Regions from separate parts of the Brevibacillus sp. FSL K6-2834 genome, predicted to be linked through region 2. Evidence: riboswitches for the same ligand, from Rfam matches in the RefSeq annotation. Region 2 holds a riboswitch; the other holds the start of a gene.
What was found. A riboswitch is a leader RNA that binds a small molecule or an ion and turns the genes downstream of it on or off. The one in region 2 is predicted to bind S-adenosylmethionine.
Positions count from the first base shown of each region.

Region 1 (14,784 bases), 1.3 Mb from region 2:
AACAGGGGGAATTTGATCATGAGCATGGAGATTTTCTTTGACATTCACAGCAATCTGCCCCGGGAAGGCCCCGGAAACAATGATTCGACCCGAAAAGCTTTTTCGTATGTCAAAAACATTCCGGGCGATGCTCGCATTCTCGATGTTGGCTGCGGTCCGGGCATGCAGACCATGGAGCTGGCAAAGCTTTCGGACGGCCCGATAACGGCAGTCGATACGCATCAGCCGTTTCTGGACGAACTGGCCCGGCGAGCTGCGGAAGCAGGGGTTTCCCATCGGATAACGCCTGTAAATGCCTCGATGTTTGCGTTGCCCTTTGAGCCTCTTTCCTTTGACGTGATCTGGTCGGAGGGAGCGATCTACATCATGGGCTTTGGCGAAGGGCTGCGGGCATGGCGTCCTCTGCTGAAATCAGGAGGATACCTGGCTGCAACAGAGCTTTGCTGGCTTCGGGATGAACGTCCTGACGAAGTGGAGCGGTTTTGGGCTGAGGCTTACCCGAGCATGAAAACGGTTGAACAAAACCTGCGGATAATCGCTGAGGCAGGCTACACCTTGCAGGAGCATTTTGTTCTGCCGGATTCGGCCTGGTGGGATGACTACTATGAACCGATGCGTGAGCGGATCAGTCATCTGCAGGATCGGTACAAGAACGACCGGGACGCGCTCGCGACGCTGAAAGAAGCCAGCCGGGAAGTTGAGCTGTACCGAAAGTATTCCAGCTATTACGGCTACGTGTTTTACGTGATGCAAAAGAGCGATTCAATCGACTGAGATGATCGCTGTTTGTAACAGACAAAGGGAAAGCCTCTAGCTCTCCTCTTTTTTCTCAGGCAACTTGTCCCAGATGACGATGTTTAGCGTGGCGATCGGTTCCAAAAAAAGCGCCCAAATTGCCAAGCGCTTGGCAATTTCTACGCCACAAAAAACGAAGAAAAACGGAGCTAGAGCGAGATCGCACTTTTTTGACAAAAACCCATTTTGTTCACGCCTGGCGGACAATTCTTATCGATCGCCAGGGCGTTAATTGCCGAAAACGGCAAAAAACGGCCGAAAATGGAGATTCGAACACAAGGTGACATAATACCGATATTTATTCAGCACCCTAGCGTAACTGACACAAATTTATGTAAGAAGATCCAGCATAGCGAAGCTTTTGAAAAAACCCCTTTGTCAATAGAGATTGAACTGTGACCCGTAAGATGGACACTTTAAAAAAGTGACCCTCTTGCGGGTCACAGTTCAAAAAGGGGGGATTAGTCATTTCTTCATGGTTTTCAGTTCTTTACACAAACGCTGCTGACTCATCAATACTCCAAACAGTGTAGCTCCTGACAGAAGAAGTAAAACTGTTATGATTGTGGCCATGTTCATTTCCTCCTTATCATTTGATATAATTGTGAGCAGAAAGAAATCGCCATTTTCTTTCTGCTATTTATTTTTCCAGGGAAGGATCGGATACTTCGGATTCTTCTTTTTTTTGACTTTCTTGCTCTTTGTTAGCTTGTAAGGACACGTTTACTATGTCCCGTATTTGAATGGTTAAACTTACATGTCGGTAAATAATGCAGATGGCTAAAACTGCAACAAGTCCAGCAATTATGGTGATCGTTGTTTCATTCATCCTTCCTCCTCCTTTTCTCTGATCATGATGAGATCAGTTCCAAAACTGCTAAATGTAAACTTTGCAGACTATCTTCGAGTGGCATACGTATAAACCACGTCATTTTTTCTAGTTCGGGTTGTAAGTATTTTAGTAAGGCTTCCTGCGCTTCCCGATTTCCTCGTTGCGCATCATGCACCAATTTGCAAAAGACATCATCTTCCAGCATTACGTTCCTCCTTTAGGCAAAGACAATTTTTTTATGAAGTCTTTGTAATCCTTGTACTTTGCAGGCGTGGAGTCGAGAACGGGAGATACGGAGTTCTTGCGCTACTTCACGTTCCGTTCTCCCTTCAATCACCACTCGTTGAATGATGAACCTCTCACGTTCAGGTAAGCTGTTGAGCAGTTCTTCGACAAATAACTGGGAATCAATCGAGTCGTGGTACGGAACTTCCTTGTGATCGTCAAGGAACATTTCCCGCCGATACTGCTTTTTGGCTTGGTATTGTAACTTCCAAGCCGTCCGTTTGATCTGCTGAAGAAATTGAACTTTTGTCCATGTCTGTTTTGGCATAGAATCCCCCCACCTACTAGGTACAAAAAGGGGGGTTTTTGCTCACCTTCTCTCTATAAATTTTTATAAAAGCAGGAACACACGTTCTATTTTACCAAATTTTATGTGATTAACCGAGACCTTTTTCCTGTCACTAGTAGAATATTTTTGGGGAATATTGGTTTGTAAACAATTCGAATTGTCACATAAAACAATTCTTTTCATTTGTAACTTTTTACCTTTTCCTGCGTCTAAAAAGGTGAGGCTACAAAAAAGGATATGGAGGGTGTTTCATTTGAAAAAACTAGCGTTCGTTCTTCCTGTTGCTTTATCCGTTACACTTGGATGGTCAGGATCAATTTCCCCCGTTTTTGCTGAAACGGTTGCTCCAGCACAAGCTGCACAAAAACAAGGCACTATTGAGCATATGAAAGTAGTACGAGTTGATGGAGTTACCATTGCCGTATATGATACTTGGTTTAATCCAAAGAACGGATCGCAACGAAACGACTATCTTTACTTCTATGAGGATACTAGGGATATTAAGAAAGATACCAGATTCAGTAACGAGGAATCTTCTTTGTTTCAAAGAACAGCTAACAATTATAAAGATAAGCGTTGGACATCCGTCGAGGCTGTAGAGTTGAACGGAAAACAAGTGGAAGTGTTAAAGGCGAATAATAATGCAAAGGGTAACCCTGCTTACCATATGGCCTATATCGACAAATCTACTGGTATGCCAATAAAAGTAGAGGACTATAACAGCAATAACGAAGTTATGGCGGTCTATCTATACTTTTTTGATTATGTTCATGAAATAGGTGACAGGTTTATAGAGGAAAAGTAAAAAGCGCGATTTCTCGCGCCTTTTTTATTACGATCGGTAGAAATCTTCAATTGCATCTAGCAGCCCCGGAGTTCCCGTCACAACTTCAAGCGTATTTCCGTAAAACACGATTGGCACATCATTGATAAGCGGGCTAAAAGTGTCAATGTAATCATTAAAGATTGCCCTCTTGCTCTTGTTGAAATCGCTATCGCCTTCCATGTTCACACCGATGAAGGCCGTAGCGGATGAGCGTTTACCACCAGCAACTGGATCTCCATATACGTCCACGACTTCATCATTACGGGCACTCCTATAAACCAAGTTCACATTCTTATCAGGAGCCGAGTGATAATATGTTGCTGGTTGAATACAAATAACATCAAAAATATTGGTGCGATTAGCGATAACTCCTATATTGTGAGCAATATTTTCCCTGTTTGCACCATAGCCATAGTATGGGCACCACATAAAGTATCTTTCATAAGTGTTGCGAATACGATAAGACAGATCATTCAACAGTTTCACCATCGGATTTGAGGTTGGTCTGGAACTGTCAAGTTTCTCCTGAATCGGATAAATGGCTTCTGTACTGAAGTAAAAACCTGCAAAATCCTTATCCCAATATGTTTGTCCCAACCGATCAACGATTGTACTTTTCACTTGTTTCATATAATCTACATAGTCAGAATAGAATTCGTCCGCCTTCTCGATAGTAGATGAATTGTTGTGAAGCATAGGGAGGGAAATGTACATTTCCTCTCCAGCAATGTCTGATCGCTTCCACACTCTTAGAAAATCCTCCAAATAGCTAATGGATTTCGAAATGACTTGCGCTCGATGTGATTTAGATTTCAGACGGTCAAACCTCGTGCTTGCATCATCCGGATGTCCGAGGTGAATAATATACACGTTAAGCCTTCGACCGTCGAGTGCGTTAAGCATACTTGTAGTTACGTTATAACCGTCGCCTGTATAAATGTGTAATCCTCGAATGCGGTTCAGTGCTATCATAATGCAAAGTCCTCCTTGTTTTTGTAAGAGATAAACGACTTTTTGACCGGTCATCTTGTCGCTTTCACTTACTAGGTAAAATACAAGGAAATTTGCTCACTCTTTTTTTTGAACAGGTAAGGGATTGGCGTGGAATAATTGATCGACGTGAGGGGAAAAAAGTGAGGAATAAAGGTGAATTAGTCATGTTCCCCTCCAAAACTCAGCTACCGCATTATTCTGAGGAACTGGAAAAAGAGAAGGAAGAAAACGACAAATTTATCAGGGACCTTCGTGTTAGGGTTGAAGATATCATGAAAAGACAAGAGCTATGCAGGCCATCTTCACGAGAACAACACCAATAGGCCAGGGGAGCTACTCCCTAGCCTCAACACAGGATATTGTGCATATGTATACCTATACCTGCCTCTCGTTATGGCCCGTACGCAGCCATCGACCGGTGCAAAAATGCGCAAGGAAAAGCATCCATCACTAGGGCGCCCACTTCGAACAGGAACCTTGCAGTAACGGATTCGCCAAAATCAACTGAATATATTCAAAGCAATAAAAAAAGCCGGAGGCCTGTGCTTCCGCTCCGATTTTTTCCTTGCGCCAGTCCCGCATTGATCAAGGACAAGGTTTCCCAGCCTACTGCAAACTCATTTTCCATGGCTCTTTCCTTTCCTCCTTATTGTTGCTGTGAGGAAAAACAAAAAGCCCAAGAGCGTACACCACCCGAAACAGCTCCTCCCCACCCTCCAGATGCAGAGAAAAGACCATACGATAGCAGCGTTCTCGAAATCACAGAAAAACCACCAATTTAGTCGGAAATTTGATTGACCTTCCGAAATTGTCCCCTTATAATACCAAATAAGCGCTATAAGAAAATTGCAAACATTTCATCAAGAGTGGTGGAGGGACAGGCCCGATGAAACCCGGCAACCTGCGCAAGGACGCATGGTGCCAAATCCTGCAGAATCGCTGATTCTGAGAGATGAAACCGCCCGGCATGTCCGAAGCCTTCCCCTCTCAGGAGAAGGCTTCGTTTTCTTTATATCTTTTGACGAGAGGAAGAGATGCCCATGTCAGACCAGCAACAGTGGAAACCGGAAACCCTTGCCCTGCACGGCGGCCAATCCGTCGATCCTGTGACAGGATCGCGAGCAGTGCCGATCTACCAGACGACGTCCTATGTGTTCCGCGATACGGAGCATGCGGCCAACCTGTTTGGCCTCAAGGAGCCAGGCAACATTTACACGCGGATCATGAATCCGACGCAGGATGTATTTGAACAGCGCGTTGCCCTTTTGGAGGGCGGGGTCGGGGCACTTGCCACTTCGTCCGGCCAGGCTGCGATTACATTCGCCATCCTGAACATCGCCCAGGCGGGTGACGAGATCGTCTCCTCCAGCAACCTGTACGGCGGCACCTACAATCTGTTTGCCCATACACTGGGCAGACTGGGGATCAAGATTCATTTCGTCGATCCGTCCGATCCGGAGAATTTCCGGGCCAAGATCAACGAAAATACGAAAGCTCTTTTCACCGAAACAATCGGAAATCCGCGAATTGACGTCGCCGATATCGAAGCGATTGCGGCCATCGCCCACGAAAACGGAGTTCCGCTGATCGTAGACAATACGTTTGCCACGCCGCTGCTTTGCCGACCGTTTGACTACGGTGCCGATATTGTCGTTCACTCCACGACCAAGTTTATTGGCGGACACGGCACCGCGATCGGAGGAATCGTCGTCGATTCCGGCAAGTTTGACTGGAACAACGGAAAGTTCCCCGGGTTGACCACACCGGACCCGAGCTACCACGGCGTCGTCTACACGGAGGCTGTCGGACCGCTTGCCTACATTATCAAAGCGCGCGTGCAGCTCCAGCGCGATATCGGCGCGGCCGTGGCTCCTTTCAATTCCTTTTTGTTCCTGCAAGGGCTGGAGACGCTTCACCTGCGGATTGAACGCCACAGCCAAAACGCATTGGCGGTAGCCCGCTATCTTCAGCAGCATCCCGCGGTCGAGTGGGTCAACTACCCTGGCCTGGAGGACAGTCCTTACCACGAACTCGCGAAAAAGTACCTGCCGAAAGGAGCGGGAGCAATCCTCACCTTTGGCATTCGCGGCGGTGTTGCCGAGGGCAAAAAGCTGATCGAGTCGGTGAAGCTGTTCTCCCATTTGGCAAACGTCGGCGATTCCAAGTCGCTCATCATCCACCCGGCTAGCACCACTCATCAGCAAATGAACGAATCCGAGCAGCTTGCTGCCGGTGTGACCCCTGGCATGATCCGCATTTCCGTCGGTACGGAAGCCATCGACGACATCATCGCTGATCTGGAGCAGGCACTCCATGCGGCGGTAGCGGTCAGCAAGGTGTAGCTGAACATTTAACGAGCCGGGAACAGCCTTTTTCCTGAACCCGCCATAGCAAAAGGGACGACCCTCTGTCGCGAATGACGCGGACGATGGTCTTCCCTTTTTCCTTTTCCTTGGCAGAGGGGCCAAGGTGAGCTCAAATAGATTTATAGTAAAAAACAGTTGCATGCAATTCCCCATCCGCCGATCTGGCGTAGTCAGGGATGCGGCCCGCTTCCTTATATCCGAGTGAGGCATAGAGCAGGTTGGAAGGATCTCCTTCTCTCGTGTCGAGAACAAGGAGCGTCCGCCCCGCCTGCTTCGCCCTCGCCTCCGCTGCTTGCATCAATCTGCGGCCGATTCCCTTGCGGCGATAATCCGGATGGGCCATCAGTTTGGCGATTTCCGCCCTGTGTCTGCCGTTTTGCTTCGTGGATGCATGCAACTGGACGCTTCCGACAATCTCATTGTTGATTTTGGCCACAAGCAGAATGACCCCGGGCTGCAATACGTTCTCCCAGTACCGCCTTGCCTCTGCCTGCTCCATCGGCGGGAGAAAACCGACAGACGCACCATCCTCGACAACCTTTACCAAAATCTCCGAAAGCCTCTCAACATGCTCGGCAATGCGATTGCATTCTTCAACCTCTACTTCACGAAACATAGCAGACACCCCCAACTGCTGGTTTTGGCCAATCTATTCTTTCTACTATACGCTGTGGGTAATCTTTCTTACAACAAGCGATGTACTTTTAACAGACGACGTATGTTAACAGACTCTGTCAGAACGACAATTTCGTCGGCTTGCTTGCAATGCTACCGAAGCTTGTGGTACATTGGTATTGTTTCCTTGGAAACAATACTGAGGAGGAGGCTGCTCGACATTGGATGTGAAGGAAAGCATCTTCCAGCAAATTCTCGTTCTGTCTCATAAGCAGGAGGAGCGAAGAAAACAGAGACACGACCGATTGCTCGATGAAATCAACCGACTTGCTCCCGACTGTGCGCCATGCAAAAATTTGAGCCTCACCGAGCTGCACGTGATTCAATGCATCGGTCTCGGCGGCGATGCAAACGTGACGGCGATCTCTCAAAAAATCGGGGTGACGAAAAGCGCTGTTTCCAAAATCACGGCAAAGCTGCTCACAAAAGGACTCATCACGCGCTACCAGCTTCACGGCAATCAAAAGGAAGTCTATTTTCGGCTTTCACGACAGGGAGAAGCGGTTTTCTCCATCCATGAGCAGCAGCATCAAAACATCAGCAGCGAGTGGAAGGCGTTTCTGGGGCGGTACACCGCAGAGGAACTCGCCTTTTTGCACCGCTTGCTGCAGGATGCACTGGAACTGGCTGATCAAAAACAACGCGATGAATGACATTCGATCTTCGTCGCATTACTTTTGAACATATTGTTTCCTCGGAAACAAAAAAGGAGGAAAACAACCATGATACAAAAACAAACGGTTGGCTCGTCTACTATTTTATACCTGCTGGGGATTACGATTTTAATCGGTACCTTTGCCCAAAATCTATTCTTGCCGATTTTGACCGATATGCAGCAAACCTTCCATGCTTCCGCTTTTGCGATCAATCTGACCGTTTCCGTTTTTACGCTGATGCTTGCCGTGATGCAGCTCGTGTACGGCCCTCTGGTTGACCGCCTCGGCCGCCGGAGAGTCCTGCTTCCTGCCCTGCTCCTGTTTGTGGCCGCCTCCATCGGCTGCGCTTATGCCCCTTCTCTTGCCTATTTACTGTTCTTCCGGGCGCTCCAGGGTATCGGCTTTGCCGCGATTCCGATCGCAGCTGCGACGGTCATCGGGGACCTGTTTGAGGGGGCAAAAAGAGCAGAAGCGATGGGCACCTATCAAATGATGCTGGGATTGGGCCCGGCGCTTGGGCCGCTGCTGGGCGGCTGGCTGGGGGGACTTGGCGGACATCCGGTCATTTTTCTGTTTCTCGCTGTCAGCTCGCTGATTCTTTTTGGCGCCAACGCCTGGCTGCTCCCGGAAACCAGGCCGTCCGGCTTGTTGGCGACGAAAAAAGAGGGGCGACCGTTTGCCTCTATTTTGACCCATCCAGTGGGAGGAGCGATCATTTTTATCGCTTTTGCGCAAATGTTCACCTATTACAGTTTCCTCGTGTTCCTGCCTGTGCAGGCCACTCACTCCTTTGGACTGGATCCGAATGAGATCGGCGTATTGTTTCTGTGCATTTCGCTCGTATTCATTGCAAGCAGCAAAATGAGCCGTCTTCTGTTGAAGCGCTTCAGGCTTGAGCGCGCTTTGTTGATGACCGCCATCGCGAATGCCGCTGCCACCGTTCTCTTCATGCTGCTGGCCAACATATCGCTGACCGCCCTGATTTTCGGCAGCATGGCGTACGTTTTGACGCTGGGGATCGGCATGCCTTTGCATACGACGCTTTTGTCCGAGGCTTTCCTCAATGAACGGGCTACAGCCATCGGCTGCTACAATTTTGTCCGCTACATAGGGATGGCGGCGGGCCCCGTAATCGGTGCCTTCCTGTTCAAGCTGGGGGACAGCTGGCTGGAATTTGGCTTTGCCGGGCTGTTTATCGCCGTCTCTGCATGGGTTGGCTGGATTCGTTTCCACACCGCTTCAAATGTCGTCCGTCCCGGTCAGTAGTACTTGCCAAAAAATCCCCACTCGTCTTTGAGTGAGGATTTCTTTTTGCGGCAGCCAACCAATTATTTCGGCTCGCCGGCTGTTTGCTTGCCTTCCAGCTTCAGCGTCAGGTTTACGCTGTCTTCCTGGAAGCGGTTTTGATCATTGCCGTCATCTGCGAATTCAATACCCATGTAAATGCGGTCTGTCGTGTCAGGCGGCAGCGTGAGGAGCTTGGTAGCCCAGCTGCTGATATCCACTTGACCGCTGTCTTTCAGTTCCTTCAGCGATTTGCCGTTCAGCGGATGGACGATGACCCGCTCGGAGATCGGGATGCTCGGATCTGCGCTGGACAGCCAGTAAACCTTCAGGTGATTGTCGAGATCATCAGAGCCGTTGTCGCCGTTTTTGTCGGCTACCGTGTAATCTACGCTCATCAGCAGTTTATTGATGTCGATAGTCCCTGTGTTGGTGATGTCAAATGTTCTTTCAAACCAATCACCGGGCTTCATGTTTTCCACTTGGAAGACGGACTCGGCTGGTGTTGCGCCGATTTCCATTTTACCGGCGGCAAACGTATTGTCCTTGATTTCGCTTGTGGCATTGAACCATGCGAAGGTGCCTCCGCCGATCAGTGCCGCGCCAAGTCCTACGGATGCCAAGGTTACCGCAAATTGCTTTTTCAAGCTCATGTTTTTCTTCCTCCCACGCATTCATGATATTTATGATGACTTGAAGCCTGATACCAGAAAGAACTGCTATCAGCCCCCAAGGTATCACCGCGAGGGTGATTTACGGCTGCGGCTTTGCCGCCGTTTTCGCTTCCTCTTCCTTGATCATTCGCAAGAGCTTCCAGACCTGGCTGACGATCAGGTAGAGTCCGGGCAAGCCCAGCATCAGCAGCATGCCGAGTCCCGATCTGGCAAACTCGATAAAGTAACCGATGAGCGGAACGGAGTACTGCACTTTGCCGATAAACCGGTCTGGCGTGACCGGGGCTGTGTCCTTTCCGTCGTTGGCGTCGCCCTTGGTAATCAACTGGCCATCGCGTTTCTCGATGACGCGGTGCGTAATCGTGAGGCCTTCCGGGTCCTTGAAGGTAATGATGTCCTTTTCTTTGACCTCCTTGAAGTCGACCGGCTTTACCGCGACGATGCTTCCCGTGTTGAAGGCGGGAGCCATCGATCCGCTGAGCACGACCATGATCTGGTTGCCGAACAGAACCGTTTTCCCTCCGTTTATCTTGCTGACGAAGAGAAGACCCGTGATGGCGATGACCGCGATTAAAAACAGACTCGTCAGAATGGATATGCACTTTTTCAACAGGACCACTGGATGATCTCCCCGCTTTCCTTGGCGTTCGGCTGTATGCCGTTCACAGTTCTCATCTTACGGATTTTCCGTTTTCCCATCTTCCTGCGTCAGGGTGAACTTCCTGACTGTCCGGGATGATCCGAAGCACCGGAAAGTATGGCTGCATTTTCATACCGAGGGATGACCTTATCTCAGCTTTTCATGGTGCAGTGGAACGACGGAAACGACTTTTGGCATGAAAAAACCAGCGAGTGGTGACCCGCCGGTCTTGTTTGATCCGTTTCTGTTTGATCCGTTTACACTTTGTTTGAATGCACGCTGCTAAAGCACTCAGCCTGTCGAGGCTGGCAGACTCTCGCCGTCTTGGTTCGACGGCGGAGTATTGTCTTCTCCCGGGCTCGGAGGCGGCTGATCCTCGCCTTCTCCGCCTGGAGGCTGCGGCGTCTTTTCCCCTGTGCTCGGAGACTGAGGTTCTTCTCCTGTGTCCGGTGGCTGCGGAATTTCTCCTCCTGCTCCCGGCGGCTTCGGTGCTTCTCCCCCTGCTCCCGGCGGTTGCGGTGCTTCTCCCCCTGCTCCCGGTGGCTGCGGAATTTCTCCTCCTGCTCCCGGCGGCTTCGGTGCTTCTCCACCCGCCCCTGGCGGTTGCGGAATATCTCCTCCTGCTCCCGGCGGCTTCGGTGCTTCTCCCCCTGCTCCCGGCGGTTGCGGAATATCTCCTCCTGCTCCCGGCGGCTTCGGTGCTTCTCCCCCTGCACCCGGCGGAGGCGGTACAGGGGTTTCCGTCCCCGGCGGCGGAGAGCCCGGCGTGCCAGTCCCCGGTCCAGGTTTGGCGGGCGGAGGTGGCGGGCTCACCTCCACGACACTCGAGCTTTCCTTGTATTCCGTAACGACCGTCAACGGAATCACGTGCCGGTAAAAACCGCCCAAGGCTGTTATGTGCAGTTCCCCTTCCAGTGTTTCATGTTCGCGCTTGACTTGATCCCGTATATGGCCGATGCGAAACTCGATGCCGTTCCCGCCGCCTTCCCGGCTGATCTCGAGGCGCCCCTCCGGCTCACCCGTCACTTTCAGATTTTCCACGTCCAGATCGAGATGCGGACGCTGCGGCTTGAATACGAGCGTAAAGGTGCCCTCGTCGATGCTAATGTCTACATCGCGTTCCTCCGTGCTTTTTCCTGCTTCCGTCTTTACTCTGGTAATCGTTACGTGCTTCTCCACCTCTGTCACGAGGCGAATCGCTTCCGTTTCCGTTGTAAAGACGTCTTCATTGGTTCCCAGACTGACAGGGACTGTCTGCTTTTTCTCACTGGTCAAAAAGGCAACTGTACCTTCGAGGGGGAGGAGCGCGAAGATCAATGCGAAAGCCATGAGGCCCGACACCAGCTTTTTCACCATTCGTCCCCCCTATTCCGCAAAAATGGCATCCAGCGTGGCCTGTTTGGCCAGGAAGCGTATTTCCAGGTTCCCCTTCAGCGCTTGAAAGCTGTGATCTACGCCTTCCTTTGGCAAATAGACGGTGATCGCAAACGTCTTGCTTCGCTGATGGGGAGAGAAATGCTCTTCCGTTCCGTTCACATGCTTCAGCCCGGGCTGCTCCTGATGCAGCCCCCGGACCAGCCCGTCATAAATGACGCTGCCGCCGCTTTCAATCCGGATGCGCAGAACTTCCTCCAGCTTCTGCACGTCTTCCGGCTTGCCCGCTTCCTTCACCTCAGCCACAATCTTGTAGATAAATTCCAGATCGCTCTCTCCGCTGGAAAGGGTCGCCTCCAGCTGGCGGGCGTCTCCCGGGATCATCCGGGACAAGTCGACTGCCTGGTTGCCCCCTTCAATCACCCGCCACTTTTCGCCAAACACGCTGCTTGTAATGTCCAAAAGCCCGATGGCAAATTGGTTGCCTGTATCTTTGACCCCCTTCCACATCCAGCTATAGGTGCCGGCTGGCTGTACCCAAAGCGAGGCGGTAAGCCCCAGCAGAAAAATACCGCCTGCCCACTGTTCGGCAAGCCGCAGGCGTTCCTTTTTGGGTCTTTGTCCGCTTCGCCGCTCAATCATATTTGTTGTCTTCCAGGTAGAGGTCTGCCTTGAACAGATGGAGGGCAAGTTTCTTCGCATCCCCGTTCTCCTCGCTTGTCTCCTTGAATCCTTCAATGCCATCGCCCACTTGAACGCCGCCGCTGTCCACTGCGTATTTATTTACGTTGGCAAAGTCATTGCCGACGATCTGCACTTCGGTCTCCCGGTCGTTTGCTACGACCACAGCGTGTTGAACGCCCGAAAACGAATTGTTTGCGATGAATGCCCCTTTGATCGTCTGATCCAGCAAGATCGCTGCCTCGGCTCCGGCAAATGTGCTGTCTTTTACCGTCAGCCCCTCCAGCGTCTTCTCTCCGCTCAGATCGGGCATCGTCCGGATTGCCGCGTCGAACCGGCCGTCAAACGTGCAGCCGCTGAAGCTGACGTTGGAGCCGACGTACAAGCCTGTCCCGCTGCCTTCAAAGCGAATGCCTTCAAAAGCGGCGTTGCTCACCTGCAGCTCATCTGCCCGGACGACGACCTTGCCTTCCTTGCCGGGAGCCGCTTTCCACGTCACCTTTTCCGGCAGCTTCATGTCGGAAAGATCGTAGCTTCCTTCTTCGAGGATAAAGGTCAATCCCGTCACGCTGTCCTTTTCCGCTTCCTTGCTGGCCATCCGCAGCGTTTCCACCAGCTTGGTGCCGTTCAAATCCTGCGGTGTGAACGTCATGACAGGACCGCCCTGAGCAAAGTAATGGCCATTATCCTGCTGGGTAGCCAGGAAACCAAAGGTCACATCGGCCGACTTCTGCTGCACTTCATTTCCGGTGCTCTCCGGAAGGTATACGGAAAAATGCAGATCGTCGCTTTCATCCTTGGGCAGCTCCGGAATGATCACATTGGCCAAAGTAAGCTGGCTGACCCGCCCGTGGTAAAGCAGCTCGCCGCCTTCATTTTCCCTTCGCACTTCCACGACCAGCCGATCGTACACGATGTCGTCTCCGCCTTCCTTCTCAGCCAAAAGCGCGTATTTCACCGGGACATCACTCTGATTGTGGACCGTCAGCGTCTTTTCAAACCGGACTCCGGGCAAAAACGGCTGATCGTCGGCGGCTTGAAACCTGGCTTTCGTCTCTCCGAGGGAAATTTCCAGCTTTCCTGCCGCAAATGTACTGGAATCTTCCACTTGGCTCGTAAAGTAGGCGTACGTGCCAAAGCTGGTACTGGCTACGATGGAAGTCAGAACAGCCGTCCCCATCGCGATTCGCTTCCACGGCCAATTTTTGACCTGTTCCCACTTCATGAAAGTTCCCCCTCAATTGTCTCAGTTTGCGTACGCTTCGACCGACTCTGGCCCTTCCGATGCGAATACGCCAAAGCCACGATAAAGGCAGCCAATGCGGCGAGCAAGACAGGCGGCTTCCGAAGTCCCTCCTGGACTGCAGCCGCGTACGGAATGGTGACGACCACTTTGCCGACAACGCGGTCCGGATCGGTCCACCCTCCATCCTCACCTTGATTGGCGTCTCCTTTCGTTTGCAGATAACCGTTTTCCATTCGATGCACGATGCGGTGAGTCGTAAGGGAAAGGCCATTTTGCTCTTGCCAGTACGTAATGATATCGCCCACGCGCGGCTGCTCTTCCCCGTACCTGCGAACGATGACCATATCGCCGGCATTTATCGCGGGGGACATGCTTCCCGTAAGCACAGAAAGCACCCGCCAGCTGCCGATCCCCGGCATGCGGTCATCGTTTAAGCGGCTGGTTGCGAACAAAAAAAGATTGAGGATGACAAAGACGATCAGGATAAAAATACCGCTTCTCTTTCCCCAGCGAGCTGCCACGCCGATCACCTCTTTTTTTCATTTTACGCGGAAGTCAGGGGCCCATCTTCCATCGCCGGAAGGACTGCGCATACACATTGGGAGGAAGATTTTTATTCGCCGGGATGAGACGATCTCAGACTGAAGGATGAGGGAAACAAAAAAGCTTGCAGATCTCACCTCTCGGGGAGTGTTCGGCAAGCTGTCAGTTCAATTTCTTCTATTTTTCGGGGCGGCTGCACAGGACGAATGGGAACATACGAGAGGGTGGCCGGAGCGGCACGGATACGGGAAAGGTCTTTGCCGCAATAGGGGCAGATCCATTCGTACCGTTCTGCGCTGCTATACGATCGCTTTTGGCATTTCCCGCATTTCTTCTGCCACACTTGCCTTCCCTCCTGACCGACAGTTCATACGTTATGATTACCATTTATTTACACCATCTGCATCAGGCTTCAGGCTGTTTTCTCCTATCCTTCAGGCGGAGATTTAGCCAACCATCGGCGGGACATTGGAAACGGTGACGGGAAGGGGCATCTGTATCGAGCGCGAAAAAGCGCAAACCACACGCTCATCGTATACCGTTCCTGCCATCAGGCGGATTTGCTCGCAGGCTTCCTCCACCGTTAGCGGCTCGCGATAGGACCGGAAGGTGGTCATGGCCAGAT
Region 1 is NZ_CP151945.1:573,951-588,734, reverse strand. It holds gene NST96_RS03095 (class I SAM-dependent methyltransferase) at 19-774, shown strand; gene NST96_RS03090 (hypothetical protein) at 1,436-1,624, opposite strand; gene NST96_RS03085 (hypothetical protein) at 1,647-1,832, opposite strand; gene NST96_RS03080 (sigma factor-like helix-turn-helix DNA-binding protein) at 1,845-2,180, opposite strand; gene NST96_RS03075 (hypothetical protein) at 2,455-3,006, shown strand; gene NST96_RS03070 (hypothetical protein) at 3,034-3,999, opposite strand; SAM riboswitch class I at 4,875-4,979, shown strand; gene NST96_RS03065 (homocysteine synthase) at 5,061-6,362, shown strand; gene NST96_RS03060 (GNAT family N-acetyltransferase) at 6,496-7,002, opposite strand; gene NST96_RS03055 (MarR family transcriptional regulator) at 7,229-7,714, shown strand; gene NST96_RS03050 (MFS transporter) at 7,784-8,983, shown strand; gene NST96_RS03045 (TasA family protein) at 9,046-9,654, opposite strand; gene NST96_RS03040 (signal peptidase I) at 9,755-10,294, opposite strand; gene NST96_RS03035 (hypothetical protein) at 10,607-11,668, opposite strand; gene NST96_RS03030 (hypothetical protein) at 11,681-12,331, opposite strand; gene NST96_RS03025 (TasA family protein) at 12,324-13,595, opposite strand; gene NST96_RS03020 (signal peptidase I) at 13,592-14,137, opposite strand; gene NST96_RS03015 (HD domain-containing phosphohydrolase) at 14,606-14,784, opposite strand, start outside.
Region 1: it holds a riboswitch for S-adenosylmethionine, as region 2 does, so the genes downstream of both, NST96_RS03065 (homocysteine synthase) here and NST96_RS24015 (ABC transporter permease) in region 2, are expected to answer to the same signal.

Region 2 (14,784 bases):
GCCTTGGCCGGATCGAACTGATAGTATGGCGCCACTTCTTCCCGGAAGTCCTTGCCCGCAGGAGTTTTCACCCCGAATGGCGTGTAGCCGTACGCCGGGAGCTGGCCTCCCATGGTCACGTTTGCCGTCAGGATGTCCCGGTCGATTGCGTAGGAAAAGGCCTGACGGATTTTCGCGTTGGTGAACGGCTCTTTCTCTACGTTAAACGTGTACGTATAAATGCTGTAGTCCGGGAACGATTTGTACTCTTCTTTTCCCTTTTCCTGCTCAATCACGTCGATTGGCAAAGAGTCGATCAGGTCAAGCTCTCCCGTTTTGAACATCTGGTAGTAGGTAGTCGCTTCGTTCACCATCTTGAAGTGGACGGTCTCCATCGTTACCTTGTCTTTTTCCCAGTAGCTATGGCTTTTGGCGATGGTCAGCTGACTGTTGTGGTCCCAGCTCTCCACAGTGTACGGGCCGTTGGTCACGATGCCTTTCGCTTCCGCTGCCCAGTTTTTGTCCGCTTCCACAACTTTCTTGTTCACCGGCAGATAGGCGCGGCTCATCATGATTTTCGGGAAATAGGTGATGGGGTCTTTCAGTCTGACGACGAGTGTGCGGTCATCCTTTGCCTTGATCTGCACGTCATCCACGCTGCCTTTGCCCGAGTTGTACGCCTCCGCGCCTTGTATGTAGTAGAGCGCAGATGGTTCATAGGCGGCAGTCTGCGGGTTCAGCACACGCTTCCAGGAGTATTCGTAGTCATGCGCCGTTACCGGATCGCCGTTCGACCATTTCATCTCGGGGCGCAGGGTAAACGTGTAGGTTTTGCCATCCGGGGAGACTTCCACCTTTTCGGCTGCGCCTTCCACGATGTCCCCGTTTTGGCCGTAGCGGTACAGTCCTTCGTACAGATGGTCGATCACCCAGTACGAGGTGGTATCGGAAGCGAATGCCGGGTCCAATGTGTACGGTTCACCCCGCAGATTGGCGGTCATGACTTGTTTGACGGCTGCCCCCGTCTGTTGATCGGAAGACGTAGCCGGCTTATCGCTGCCGCATGCGGAGAGCGCAGGCACGGCGAGCGCCAGCAGTGCGGCAAAAGCGAGCAATCCTTTTTTCATCGATGATTTCCTCCTTGTTCTCCTCTGTCTACTGTACAAAATGGCAAGCGATCCAGTGTCCGCGCCTCACCTCCTTCCACTCCGGCGCTGCTTCGGCGCAGACGCCTTGGGCCGCCGGGCATCTGGTGCGAAACGGGCACCCGCTTGGCGGATGAATCGGGCTCGGCATCTCTCCGGTCAGGACAATCTGCTCCCGCTCTTCGCGCTGGGCAGGATGGGAGACCGGCATGGCGGAGATCAAAGCCTGCGTGTACGGATGCAGCGGTGCTGCAAACAACTCCTCGCCCGGTGCCAGCTCCATCATCTGCCCCAGGTACATCACGCCGATCCGGTCGCTGATGTGCTTTACCATCGCCAGGTCATGCGCGATAAACAAATAGGTGATGTCCCGCTCTGCCTGCAGATCTGCCAGCAAATTGACGATTTGCGCCTGAATGGATACATCCAGTGCGGAGATGGACTCGTCCGCCACGATAAAGCTCGGCTCCACAGCAAGCGCCCGGGCGATCCCGATGCGCTGCCGTTGTCCGCCGCTGAATTCATGCGGAAAGCGTTTGGCGTGGCCGGGGTGCAGTCCGACCAGCTCCAGCAGGCGGTAGATGCGTTCTTCCCGCTCTTTTCCTTTTGCCAATCCGTAGGCGTCGCTTCCTTCGGCGATGATGTCGCCCACCCTGAGCCGCGGATTAAGCGAGGCTTGCGGGTCCTGGAAGATTAGCTGCATGTGGCGGTTTGCTTCCCGCCTTTCGTGTCTGTCCATCCTGGCGAGGTCTTTTCCTTGAAACAGGATGCGCCCCGCAGTAGCCGGGTACAGGCCCACGATCGTCCTGCCCAGCGTCGACTTGCCGCAGCCGCTTTCCCCGACGATACCGAGCGTCTCCCCCCGCCTGATGGCAAAAGAAACGCGGTCAACAGCCCTGACCCGTTGGCCGCCGCCAATCTCAAACGATTTGGCGAGATTCTCCACCTCCACGATGTTGTCAAGCATATGTCTCCCTCCCTGCTGCAATCCACGCTTCCGCCTTCGGGGCACGCGGGTCGTTCAGCCAGCAGCTCGCCTCATGAGAATCGGAAAACGATTCGGCTGGCGGCATATGCGCCAGGCAAATTTCCATAGCAAAGCGGCAGCGGGCGGCAAACGGACAGCCGGCTGGCGGACGAAACAAATCCGGCGGAGTCCCTTCGATGGGGACCAGCCGCTCTTTTTTTCCTGCCGCAAGACGCGGCACAGACTGCAGCAGCCCCTGTGTGTATGGATGGCGCGGGTTGTCATAAATCTCTTCCACCCGGCCGCTCTCCACCACTGCGCCCGCGTACATCACCGCCACATGGTCGGCTACCTCTGCGACTACGCCCAGATCGTGGGTGATCAAAATGATCGATGTGTTCAACTGCTGCTGCAGCTCCTTCATCAGCCGAAGGATCTGCGCCTGAATGGTCACGTCGAGCGCCGTCGTCGGCTCGTCGGCGATGATCAGCTCTGGATGGCAGGCCAGCGCCATGGCGATGCCGACACGCTGCCGCATGCCTCCGCTCAGCTCGTGCGGATATTGTTCATACCGCCTCGCCGCCTCCGGAATGCCCACCCTCTCCAGCAGCTTCAGCGTCTCTTCCTTTGCTTCCGCCTTCGTCTGCTTTCGATGCTTGATCAGCCCTTCGGCAATCTGTGTCCCGATTTTCATCGTCGGGTTCAGCGAGGTCATCGGGTCCTGAAAGATCATGCCGATCTGCGAGCCGCGAACCTGCTGCCACTCCTGTTTCGTCAGCCGGGTCAGCTCACGCCCGCGAAACCGGATGCTGCCGCTCTTTACCTGGCCGGATCGGGGCGGAATCATCCCCATCAATGCCCGGGCGGTCACGCTTTTTCCGCAGCCGCTCTCTCCGACAATGGCCAGCGTCTCTCCCTCCCTCACGGAAAAGGACACCCCTCTCACTGCCTGCACCTCTCCGCCGTACGTGCGAAAGGAGACGCGCAGCTGGTCTACTTCCAACAATGGCTTCATGATGAACTCCCCCTCATTTCCTGATGCGCGGGTCCAGCGCGTCCTGCAGACCGTCCCCGAGCGCGTTGCACGCGAACATGGCAAGCGAAATCATGAATCCCGGAAAAAACAGCCGCCACCACTGCCCGCTCAGCACAACCGCCAGCGCGTCGTTGGCCATCGTTCCCCAACTGGCCGTCGGCGCTTGCACGCCCAGACCGAGAAAGCTGAGAAACGACTCGGCGAAGATCGCATGCGGAATCGTAAAGGTCAGGTTGACGATGATCACGCCAATCGTATTGGGCAGCAGATGCCTGATGATGATTTTGGCATGGGAGGTGCCCAGCTTTTCTGCCGCCAGCACAAACTCCTGCCGCTTGATCTGCATGATCTGTCCTCTGACCAGGCGGGCCATGCCCACCCAGCCGGTCAGCGAAAGCGCAATAATGATCGTGGCTAGTCCCGGCTCCAGAACGACCATCAGCAGGATCACCACCAGCAGATACGGGATGCTGTAGAGAATTTCAGCCAGCCGCATCAGGATGTTGTCCACTTGGTCACCCAGCCTGCTCCTTCCTGCCATGTATCCGGAAATGCCGCCGATGCACACACCGATTACCAGGTCGATGGCCGCCGCCACCACACCGATAAACAAAGAGATGCGGCCGCCCATCCAGGTACGCGCCCACATGTCCCGGCCCAGATCGTCCGTTCCAAACCAGTGCTCGCCCGAGGGCGGCAGATTCCCCTGCGTCAACGACTGCTCATGCGGGCTGTGAGGAACGAGCATCGGTCCGAAGATCGAGAGCGCCACCACCGCCGCGAGCAGGAAGAACCCGAGCATCGCCAGCTTGTTGCGGCATACCCGCTGCCATACCTCCTGCCAATACCCGAGGCTGGGACGTTCCCGCTCTTCCCCGGCAAGCCGGCTTGGGTCGACAGGTCGAAACAGCGAATCCAGTTGTGTTGCCTGATTGGCCATAACGCTATCTCCCTCCGCTCGTCAATCTGATGCGCGGGTCAATCACCCGGTACAGCAGGTCGATGATGTACAAAGTAAAAATGAGCACAAAGCTGTAAAAAACAGTCATTCCCAAAATGACCGGATAATCGCGGTTAAAAATGCTTTCCACGAAGTATTTGCCAAGCCCCGGAATGGCGAAAATCTTTTCCACCACAAAGGTTCCGGTCATCAGGTTGGCAAACAGCGGACCGACAAAGGTAAGCACCGGCAGTATGGTATTGCGCATCCCGTGTCTGACGACGATGGAAAAGGTGCCAAGCCCTTTCGCCTCCGCCGTGCTTATGTATTCCTGCTGCCAGACTTCCAGCATGCTGGCTCGTACGAATCGGGCGATAATGGCAAGCGGCCCGATGGCGAGCGCAAGCGTCGGAAGAACCGAATGCTCCCAGCTCCCCCAAGCCGCGACGGGCAAAAGCTCCCATTTGACCGCCATGTATTTGATCAACAGCGGTGCCAGAATAAAACTGGGGACGGAAATCCCGACGATGGCCGCGAACATGGACAGAAAATCCAACGCCCGGTTTTGGTAGAGCGCCGCGACGATTCCGACTGTGATCCCACCTGCCAGCGCGACAAGAAACGCCTGGAGCCCCAGAACAGCCGAGGCGGGAAAGCCCTCCGCAATCAGCGTGTTCACGTCCCTTGTCTTGGACTGGATGGACGGCCCCAGGTCAAATTGCACCAAGCCTTTCAGATAGAGCAGGTACTGCATAGGGATCGGCTCATCCAGGTTGTACTGGGCCCGCATGTTTTTCACGACTTCTTCCGGAAGCATTTTGGCGTCAGACGCGAACGGGTCGCCCGGAATCAGGTGCATGATCACAAACGTCACCGTGACAATGATCCACAGCGTAACCAGCATGAGAAAGCCACGCTTGACCGCATAATGAAGCACGTTGTTTCCTCCTTTGTGCAATTGTAATACTAAGTAAATAAATACGAATACTATGGATTATACATACAGAAAGCCCCTCTCCAGAAAGAAGAGGGGCGATTTGTACGGTTCCCACCTTCTTATCTCTCAGAATAACTCCGCAGGATTTAGCACCGTAAGGTCCATCAGACCAAGGTTGCCGGGTTTCATCGGGCCAGTCCCTCCACCACTCTCGATAAGAATGTTTTATGAAGTTAAATTTCATTCACTAAATTCTTTTTTATCTTATCATTTTACTTGGATATGTCAATGCGGTTTTAGTGCATTTGATTTTTGTTTATTTGTTACAGCTTTCATAGAAATGGACAAAAAAATCAATTTACGAGATCTGACGATAGTTACTTTCTATCTTACTGGAATGTAATAAATATAAAAGCAATAGTGATCAATAGAAAAAGAACAAATAATATCCCAAACACTATACATGTGTTTGCTGCTTTTTTAAATCTTGTCAAATTGGAGTTATTCAAAGACTCGATAGAACTAAAGAAACTTTTCAATGCTCCTATTAAAAAAAGAAATGTAAAGAAAGAAAATAAATACAGCAATATCATCACTTTCCTTTCTTTCTTAACCTTATATGGCATTATCATCATGGAGTCAATCGCCTAATCCGGCAAATTCCCAGACCTCGTCCCAACTTCATAAGAAGCCCGCACATGATCATACATAAGATGCAAAATCATGCCGGTCGCCGCATGATCCAGGTTATGGCAGTGGTCCATCCACATGCCCGGATTGTCCGCGACAAATGCGACCTCATACGATTCGCCGGGCAGCACGTTTAACGTATCGGTAAGCCATGGAGTCTTCACCTTCTCGCCGTTCTTCTTCAAAACCGTCATATGATGCCCGTGCAAGTGCATCGGATGCTCGGTCAAGCTTTTATTCACAAAGGTCGTTTTGACGCTATCGCCTTCTTTGACGACAAAAGTCGGCACCCGGGGATACACCTCTCCATTGATCGTCCACAAAAAATGAAACGTGCCGTTGTAAAATCCCATCTCGTTTCCGAGAATCATCTGGAATTCCCGATCGAATTTTTTCGCTGCCGTGACGTCATTTGTGACGGGCTTACCGTAATCGGACGGGTCGAACTCGGCAGATTCCGCCTTGAAGATCGGTTCCTCCGGAGGGGTTTCGGTATAAAAAATGATGCCAGGATTGCTCGTGTTCTTGTAATCGCCGAGTTTAAAGAGAACGGGACGGTCCGGCATCGTGAAGGTCACGTCGTATCTGCCGCCCGAACCAAGCCGCAACGCTGTTTGATCGGACAATGGCTGCGGGTCTTGAATCCGCATCCCGTCAATGCTCGTGATTCGGAAATCGGTCCCCTGCAGAAGATATTTTTGTGAAAGCTTATGCGTATTGATGATTCTCAGCTTTACTTTCTTCCCCGGCTTTACCTGCTTCGTTTGCCAACCGTCTTCTTTTCCAAAGGCATGTTTATACCCTTGGCTGGTCGTCCAGCGATGGTTGATGACGGTAAACTGTTCGTCAAAGGTTTCCGCGTCCTGCTTCGACTCGACAATCAGCGTGCCGAAAAGCCCTTTCACCACTTGCTCCGACGCTTGCTGATGAGAATGGAACCAGTACGTCCCTTCCTGCTCGGCCCGAAACTTGTAAGTAAACGATTGCCCCGGTTTCACGACATTTTGCGTCATCCCCGGCACGCCGTCCATTGCATTCGGCACGTTATAGCCATGCCAATGAATCGTCACTCCGCTATCGATATCTTTATTGATCAGCTTCACTTCGACCATATCGCCATGCTTCACCCTGAGCTCGGGAGCGATTTCGCCGTTATACGTCCAGGCATCGATCACGGCTCCAGACGCAAGCGGTATCTTCTCTTGCTGTGCCACCAGTTCGAACTTCACATCGGCAGGAGCGGAAATATCTCCGGTCAGAGCTGCTACTTCAACTGTCCCCGTGCCGGTTTGATGATGAGCGCCATGCTGCTCATGACGATGATGCCCGGAGCCTGCAGACATCCGTGTAGCCGCGCCGCCCCCTTCGTCAATCCGGTCGTGATTCATCATGTCGGATGCTTCCGGCAGCTTGGAGGCTTGCACTCCCGCCAGTACGTTTGATACAAGGATGGCGATTGCGACCACGGCGGTTAGCGTACCAGCAGCAACGAAGTTGACCATCCTGTAAACAAGCCCGCGCTGAAGCGGTTCCCCCCGTACAACCTTCGCGTACCTTCTTCTTGCAAAAATCGCCGGCACAAGCAAAAGGAGCGCAACCAGCATCATCCGTTGAACGACCTCAAACGGGCCGGGCAGAACAGGCTGGGCAAAGACGGTGCTGAAAGCAGCAATGCCGGATGCGAGCGCTGCCGCATAAAAGGACAGCGGTACGGATGGATGAGCCACTGTGCGCAACGCTTCCGTCGTCGGTGCATCTCCACCGGAGTCCCGCAAGCTTTTTAACCGGGGCCATACCGTTACCGTCAAATACAATTGAGAAAGCAACGTCAGCGGGATAATCGCTTTGACCGTTCCCTCTACAAACAGCCAGCCGCTCGTAACGAGTTGGCCGATGATGATCGCGTACCACAGAGCACTCAGAAGAAGCGCCGCGCCACCCACCCGCAGAAGGAAAGCTCTCCTCTTTTTCAAGCTGTCGCTGGTTTGCGAGTAAGGAAGGCCTGTTGCCACAATACCGGCGATCCCCCACAACAGGGTCATACAGATCGTAAGCACGATGCTGGAAATGGTTTCAAACATGGTCTCCCCTCCTCGTGATCGGATGCTTCGTCATTTTGCCGCTTCTTGCTTGGGCTTCCGGACGATCGGCTTGATTTTTCCAAACGGTTTGAAATAAGAGATCGCCGTCATAAAGATCAGCGAGACGATATTGGCAATGGCTCCGCCAATCAATGAATAACTAGTGTTCAGGAAGGCAGCATCGCCGAGCGCAAGGAATCTCTCCTGTTCGGCGATCCGAACGATTTGAGACAACCAGTCTGCCATATACCCGATGCCGAAACCGATCAACGATACAGTCAGGATCAGCTTAATCAAGATCCAGTAATGCTTGAAAAGCCCCCAATTCGTCCAAACGGACAAGACAATGCCGGTGAGCAGCGCGACTACAGCGGTGTACCGGATGAAGACAACATCGACCAAATGCATATTGTCCAAGGTGTAATACAGCTGCTCGCCGTTCTCCGCCTTCAGCATATACATACCGAGCAGCAGCATGACCATCGCTCCGCCAAGCCAGCAGACGACCGAAAGCACATGGATGATGATGAGCAATTGCTTTTTCCTGATCGACAATTTGTAACCCATACTCCAATCCTCCCTAACAGCTTCTTTGTTAGCCATCCTACCAACGAAATGTTGCGAACTTGTGGTGAACCTATTTACACATTGTGAGGGCCACAGATATCCGATAAAGTTGGTATTAAATGGGCAGTACTGGGAGGTTGAAAATGGGGAGTAAAGTTCTGATCGTAGAGGATGAAATCAAAATCGCATCGCTCATCGAATCGTTTCTTCAGAGCGAAGGATACGATTGTCTAACAGCGATAGATGGCAAAACGGCCCTGCAGCTCTTTGCAAAACACAAACCGGATATTGTGCTCCTGGACTGGATGCTTCCGCAAATGAACGGACTGGACATTTGCCGGCAGCTCAGACAGATCGGCTCTCCCGGCATCATCATGGTCACGGCCAAATCCGAGGAAACCGACAAAATCGTCGGCCTCGAAATGGGAGCGGACGATTACCTGACAAAGCCTTTCAGCTTGAGGGAGCTTTCCGCCCGAGTCCGTTCCCTCTTGAGACGGATGAACAGAAATGAAAGCGACGGGTCCGGCAGCGTGCTGCGAAGAGGCGATTTGACGATTCACGAGGACAGTCTGCAGGTGTTTAAAGGGACAGAGGAGCTGCATCTCACTCCAACCGAATTCAAAATCCTGCACCTGCTGGCGTCGAAGCCCGGACGGGTGTACAGCCGCATGCAGCTTCTGCAGCACGCTTTCGAGGAGGAATTTGTCGTCGACGAACGGACGGTAGATTCCCATATCAGCAAGCTCCGCAAGAAAATAGAGAACGGCGGCCGGACCTCCGACTACATTCAGACGGTATACGGATTCGGCTACCGATTCGGAGCGGAACATGAAAATTAGAACCAAGCTGTTCCTGACGATGAGCGTAATGATCGTGCTGCTCCTGCTTTTTCTGCTCGGCGTCACGCATGCACAGTTTTATATTTCTCGTGATTTTGCTTATCTGGAGGATAAAGCTGCTTTTGAATCACTAAAGAAAGAGTTCGAACAATTCTATAGGGACCACGGCAATTCATGGGAACATGTCGGCGATGCCAGGTTTGAGTATTCCGCCCCCTTTGCCGGAATCGTTTTGTCTGCAGATGGAAACTTCCTGTATCAGCAAGGAAAACTAAGCGCGGATGAACTACGCAATGACGGCTACAAACTCGTGCTTGCCTCGGGTGACAAGAGGATCGGCAGGCTGTACGTGATGAACGACAGTCAGTTCAAGACGTATGAGTTTAAGAAGATGTGGTACGGCATACTGCCCAATATCGGCATCGCTTCCCTGCTGTTCACCTTTGTCGCGGCTCTGCTGACCATCTTTTTGTTGTCCTGGAGACTGACAAGCCCTATCCGCAAAATCATCGCGGGCATCGAGGCCATCAAAAAAGGCGACGCTGCAGCCATCTTTCCGGAACAAAGGAAAGATGAATTTGGAGCGATTGCCAAGGCTCTTCGGGAGATGAACGATTCGCTGGCAGCCGCGGAACGAACCCGAAAACAGCTGATGTCCGATGTCGCCCACGAATTGAAAACGCCGCTGATGATCATTCAAGGGGAATTGGAGCTGGCTCATGAGACCGGGGCCCCCCTTTCTCCGGCCAAGCAAGCTTCCCTTCTCGATGAAGTATTGCGGCTGTCGCGTTTGGTCCATGATGTACTGGATTTGTCCAGGCTTGAGGCCGGCATGATGGAACTGCACCCGCGAACGGAAAACCTGGTCGTGTTGTTGGAGGATGTCACGGCGAAGACCCGGTTTATGGCAGAGGATAAGCACATACAGCTTTCCGTGCACGCCGAAGAAGAGAATATTCCTGTGTCGGTTGAGAAATCCCGGATTCTCCAAGCGCTGTATAACATCCTGTCGAACGCCATCTACTATACGAATCCCGGCGGCCAAATCCGCCTCCATGCGGAAACCGTACACCTGCCCGACCGGCAGCAGCCATACGCCTGTATCCGGGTGGAAGACAACGGGGTCGGCATACCCGAAGCGGATTTGCCTCATATCTTCAACCGCTTTTATCGAGCGGATCATTCCCGTGCCCGCCCGAGCGGCGGGACAGGTCTCGGGCTCGCGATCGCGCAGCAGAACATCGTGGCTCATCAGGGGTGGATTGAGGTGGAAAGCGAAGTGGGGAGAGGTTCTGTGTTCAAAGTCTATTTGCCGATGTGACGGATGGAGGCAATCTTGTGACAGACTCTGATGGCTGAACAATATCATTCCGACAATGAGGGCCGAGCAAAAACTGCCTATATTCAGCATGTTGTCGACCTGGCTCGAACTAAGCAGGGACTCCCTCTTCAAAAAGTATGGGGATAGTTGCTATCACCCCCGTTCCACTCCCGCTCCATTAGACATTCCTGTCCTCAGTTGAGAAAAAGGCAGCCGATGAACTTGTCGGCTGCCTTCGTGTCATTATTCAGCGATCGATACCCGTTAGTTTCCTGTAAGACGCGTAATGGAGTGTTCGGCGCAAAAGTCGAGCATTTCCTGCGTTTCGCGAATCCCGCCGATCATCGATCCAGCAAACGACCGCCGCTGACCGATAAGAGACAATACATGAACGGACAACGGCTCCGCCGGGGCACGGACGTTGACCAATGTACCGTCCACTGCCAGCAGCGATAGGTAGGCGTTCAGATCGATCTTCGCGCTGACTGTATTTACGATGAGGTCAAACGAACCAGCCAATTTTTTAAATGTCTCTGGATCGTTCGTGGCATAATAATGGTCCGCGCCAAGCCGCAAACCGTCTTCTTTCTACTTTACTGTTTGTGATAAAACCGTAACCTTTGCCCCCATGGCATGGGCGACCTTCACAGCCATGTGTCCAAGCCCCCCAAGTCCAACCACAGCTATCTTCTTGCCGGGAACGCCTATGTAGGGGTAATTGAGTGGTGGATCGAAATGAAATGCCGTACCCGCCGCAAGTTATGGCCAAACAAGTCGGGGTTTTGTTAGGGAGAAGTCTGTAGTTGATATATAACAAGAGCGTCCTCGGTAATTGCCGGGACGCTCTCGATCTTTACTCAAATTTGTTTTTACACCGGAAATGCAACGCTACTTATTTGTTTTCCTCCAAATCATTATGAAACGATCCTGTCCGTGAACGTAATAGCTCGCGAATCTAGAACCACCGGAGGCCTCCGGCGTAGCCCGTTAAAGTTGAGCCCGATCTACGGCACACGGGCCGATGCGGCGCGGCGGGAAGCCTCGCTGGTTATTTTTTCGACAAAACCTTTTTCATAACGTATTTCAATTCCGAATCATCTCTTGGAGAAAGAATCATTGCATGAAGTATTTTCGAGCCTTCAACTTTTGTCCAATCTATCTGATACCCAGCTTGTAAAGCTAAGCATCGAATAAACTCGCGCTGAGTTCTGCCGTTTCCTTCCCGAAATGGATGGAGGACATTAAGTTCGGTTAGATAGTAGGTTAGCTTGTCCACAAAGTTATCAAAAGGTAATTCCTTCAGAAAACCTTCTTGCTGCAGTTTGTTTAGCAACTCATCGGTTTGCTCATGTAAGAATCGTGCCGTGGCAAAACGGAAATTGCCTTTTGAAATGTCTTCGTCCCGTATTTTGCCTGCAAAGGGGTAAACATCTCTAAAAATGAACTTGTGGATATCACATAAATGCTTTTTATCGAACTTTCCTTTTAAGGGTCTTAGATAAAGAGCTCTTAATCGCTCAACTGTCACCATTCGTTCAAATGCATCAAGCTGAGCTTGTTCTTTAAATCCGGGAAGATTGATCAATGCTTCACTGCCGGGGTAACAATACTTAATATGCTCTTGTTCATCCATTTTTTGCGATTTCCTTGGCTCGTGCTAAAAACTCGCTATACGTCATTTTCCCCTCCGCACGATCCAACAATAAACGATCTTCCTGCGGTGTTAAAAAGAGCCCCTCAATCTCCAAGGACGCTTTCGCATTTAATAGAGCACGTCGCAACTTTTGCTGTGAGTATCTTTTCAAGACGATCACCCTTTTCCTGTTGCTTCGCAAACTTACTACATGCATATGCATTTAAGTTTGTCCCCCTTGCAATCTGAATATCCCATTACTCCCATTATAACAAACATATATGCTTCGTTGCGCTCCTTCCCCAATGACTTGATTGCATTCGGATTTATCATCAACATGGTTATAGCAAGGCTAAATGAGTTGAGAACAGGGTGTCTTAAAGCTATATGATATGGTTATATTTATTATCTTAAGGAGCTTAGAAGCACCTTCCAAAATATAAAAAAACACCCTTAAAGGAGAGTCCTGCAAAATACCTCTGTTGAGGTTTGCGGATCGGGTAACGCACAGTATTTTTTTTACAAAAAAGGACTTTAACGAAAAATGCAGTCCATTCTCCTTTAAGAGACGGGCTGCATTTTTTCTGCCAATTTTATCATCCGTTTTACATTTACGACGAAAGCCGTAAGTATTGCCTGTATTCGCATACGAAAGAGACCACGGTACTTGGCCTTGGTCATCCCATGATACCTTTTTAATTCAGCATTTTTGTGCTCAATAATCGGTCTGCGACGAATACGTTCTTTGAACGTATCGCTGTTTTCAAACTCGATTTGCGCCTTGTAGGGTTCCGCCACGATCCGGATGGAGTAGGTCTTGCTCTTTGCTCCTGGTTTGAAACAGCCTTCCCTAAGTGGGCATGTCTTACATTTCTCCGTATCGAAGTAAAAAACGAGAGAACGACTTTTGCCACTCTGCTTGCTTCCTTGGACAGCCTTTCGGATACTATGTTGTCCTGCCGGACAAATAACAAAGTCTGCATCCTTGTTGTACTCAAAGCCCTCTTGCTTCAGTCCCCCATTATGTACGACGGGGTTTAGCGGGACGACAGGTTTAATCCCCTTGGATTTCATCTCGGCCAAGTTATCTTTACCCGAATATGCGGTGTCAGCAATCACTTCTTGTACTTCTATTCCCACGTCAAGCGATTGGTTCAAAAGTTCTTTGAATTGTTTTCCGTCATCCGTACTTCCTCCGGTGACCTCCACAGCCGTAATGATTTCTTCATCCGTCATGGCAATATGCTCTTTGTAGCCAAAAAAGGATTTCGTATTGCTCTTCCATCCAAAGCGGGCATCTGGATCAATGGCCGACATAATGCCTTTATTGGCCAGCAGACGCTCATCTTCCACGATGGCCTTGGCGACCTTGATCTTCTCCGAGATGGAACCCTCATGATCGGGTAACAAAGTCTCGACTGTCTCTCCAAGTTCCGCCAAGTAGTGAAGCATGATCTTCTCGGCACCCTCTTGATCCTTCTTCAACTCCGGTAACCTCGGGAGTTTCTTTTCAAGTTTTGGATGCTTTTTCACCACAATACGGAATAAGCGCTTCGCCGCATCTCGCAGTACTTCAAGAGGCTTTTGTTTTGGCGAAGCTGCCAGTGTATAAGTGGAATCCACGATGATCGTCTTTGATTTCACAAGTCCTTTTTCGATGCACTGACGTACAACCGATTTGAGTACCTCGTCTACGGCTCCGGCTCCTAACCGATGATTACGAAAGCGGGATAACTGAGAGGGGTCAGGAAGGGTATCTTCTGGATTTAAACCTAAAAACCACTTATAAGCGAGGTTTACCTGCGTTTCCTGAATGATGCGTTCATCCGAAAGATTGTAGAGAACTTGTAAAAACAATAGACGAAACAGGAGTTCGGGTTCGTTAGCAGGTCTTCCGTAATGCTCACAATAAGAGGAACGAACCAACTCATGAATGAATGTGAAATCTACGATTTCATTGATTTTACGTAAAGGGTGATCCGCGGGAATTAGTTTATATAATTCGGCATGGAAGGATGCCGTGATTTGTTTAGAGGGCTGTAGCAATGGTTCCAACTCTTTCGTTTTCTTTTTATTGTACATCAAAACCCGGTGTCGAAGCGGCACTGGGTTTCAGCCTGTTGAAAACCTACTGTTTCGGAGGAGAAGCATGTTTCCAGGCGGAGCGACTAGCGGAGTCCAGCCGAGCGGAACAGCGAAGCCCGGGGAGACAGAAGCGCAATCCATGAGTAACCTTCGGAGCTGCGCGCCGTTTTGCGCTTCCCCCGGGATCGCTGTGGAGCGGACAGTTTCACATCCTTGCAGGACGTAGACCGGAGCGCAGATCGGAAACATGCTTCTCCCCACTACAGCTACATTCTCGATAATTGAAACCCCAGTACCTAAGGGCACTAGGGTTACGGTTTACAGATATTAGGTGGACTTTTGCAGGGCTCTCTTAAAGGGTGCCTTATTTTATGTATGGTGGAGGCGGGGGGATTCGAACCCCCGTCCGAAAACAGCGATACATAAGCATCTCCGAGCGCAGTCACTCATTTACATTTCGGTGATGGATTCGCGGAGTGACGCGCTGACCCAGCACCTAGCCTGATTGATCTTCTTCCTTTGGCCCCAGGCGGAGACCTCCGGCGTATCCCACTAAAGTTG
Region 2 is NZ_CP151945.1:4,924,294-4,939,077, forward strand. It holds gene NST96_RS23995 (peptide ABC transporter substrate-binding protein) at 1-1,106, opposite strand, end outside; gene NST96_RS24000 (ABC transporter ATP-binding protein) at 1,135-2,091, opposite strand; gene NST96_RS24005 (ABC transporter ATP-binding protein) at 2,084-3,106, opposite strand; gene NST96_RS24010 (ABC transporter permease) at 3,120-4,067, opposite strand; gene NST96_RS24015 (ABC transporter permease) at 4,072-5,004, opposite strand; SAM riboswitch class I at 5,121-5,225, opposite strand; gene NST96_RS24020 (multicopper oxidase family protein) at 5,652-7,775, opposite strand; gene NST96_RS24025 (hypothetical protein) at 7,806-8,342, opposite strand; gene NST96_RS24030 (response regulator transcription factor) at 8,486-9,184, shown strand; gene NST96_RS24035 (HAMP domain-containing sensor histidine kinase) at 9,174-10,505, shown strand; gene NST96_RS24040 (zinc-binding dehydrogenase) at 10,770-11,081, opposite strand; partial or broken gene NST96_RS24045 (TetR-like C-terminal domain-containing protein) at 11,193-11,308, shown strand; gene NST96_RS24050 (Fic family protein) at 11,554-12,138, opposite strand; gene NST96_RS24055 (IS1182 family transposase) at 12,700-14,220, opposite strand; RNA gene ssrA (transfer-messenger RNA) at 14,600-14,784, opposite strand, start outside.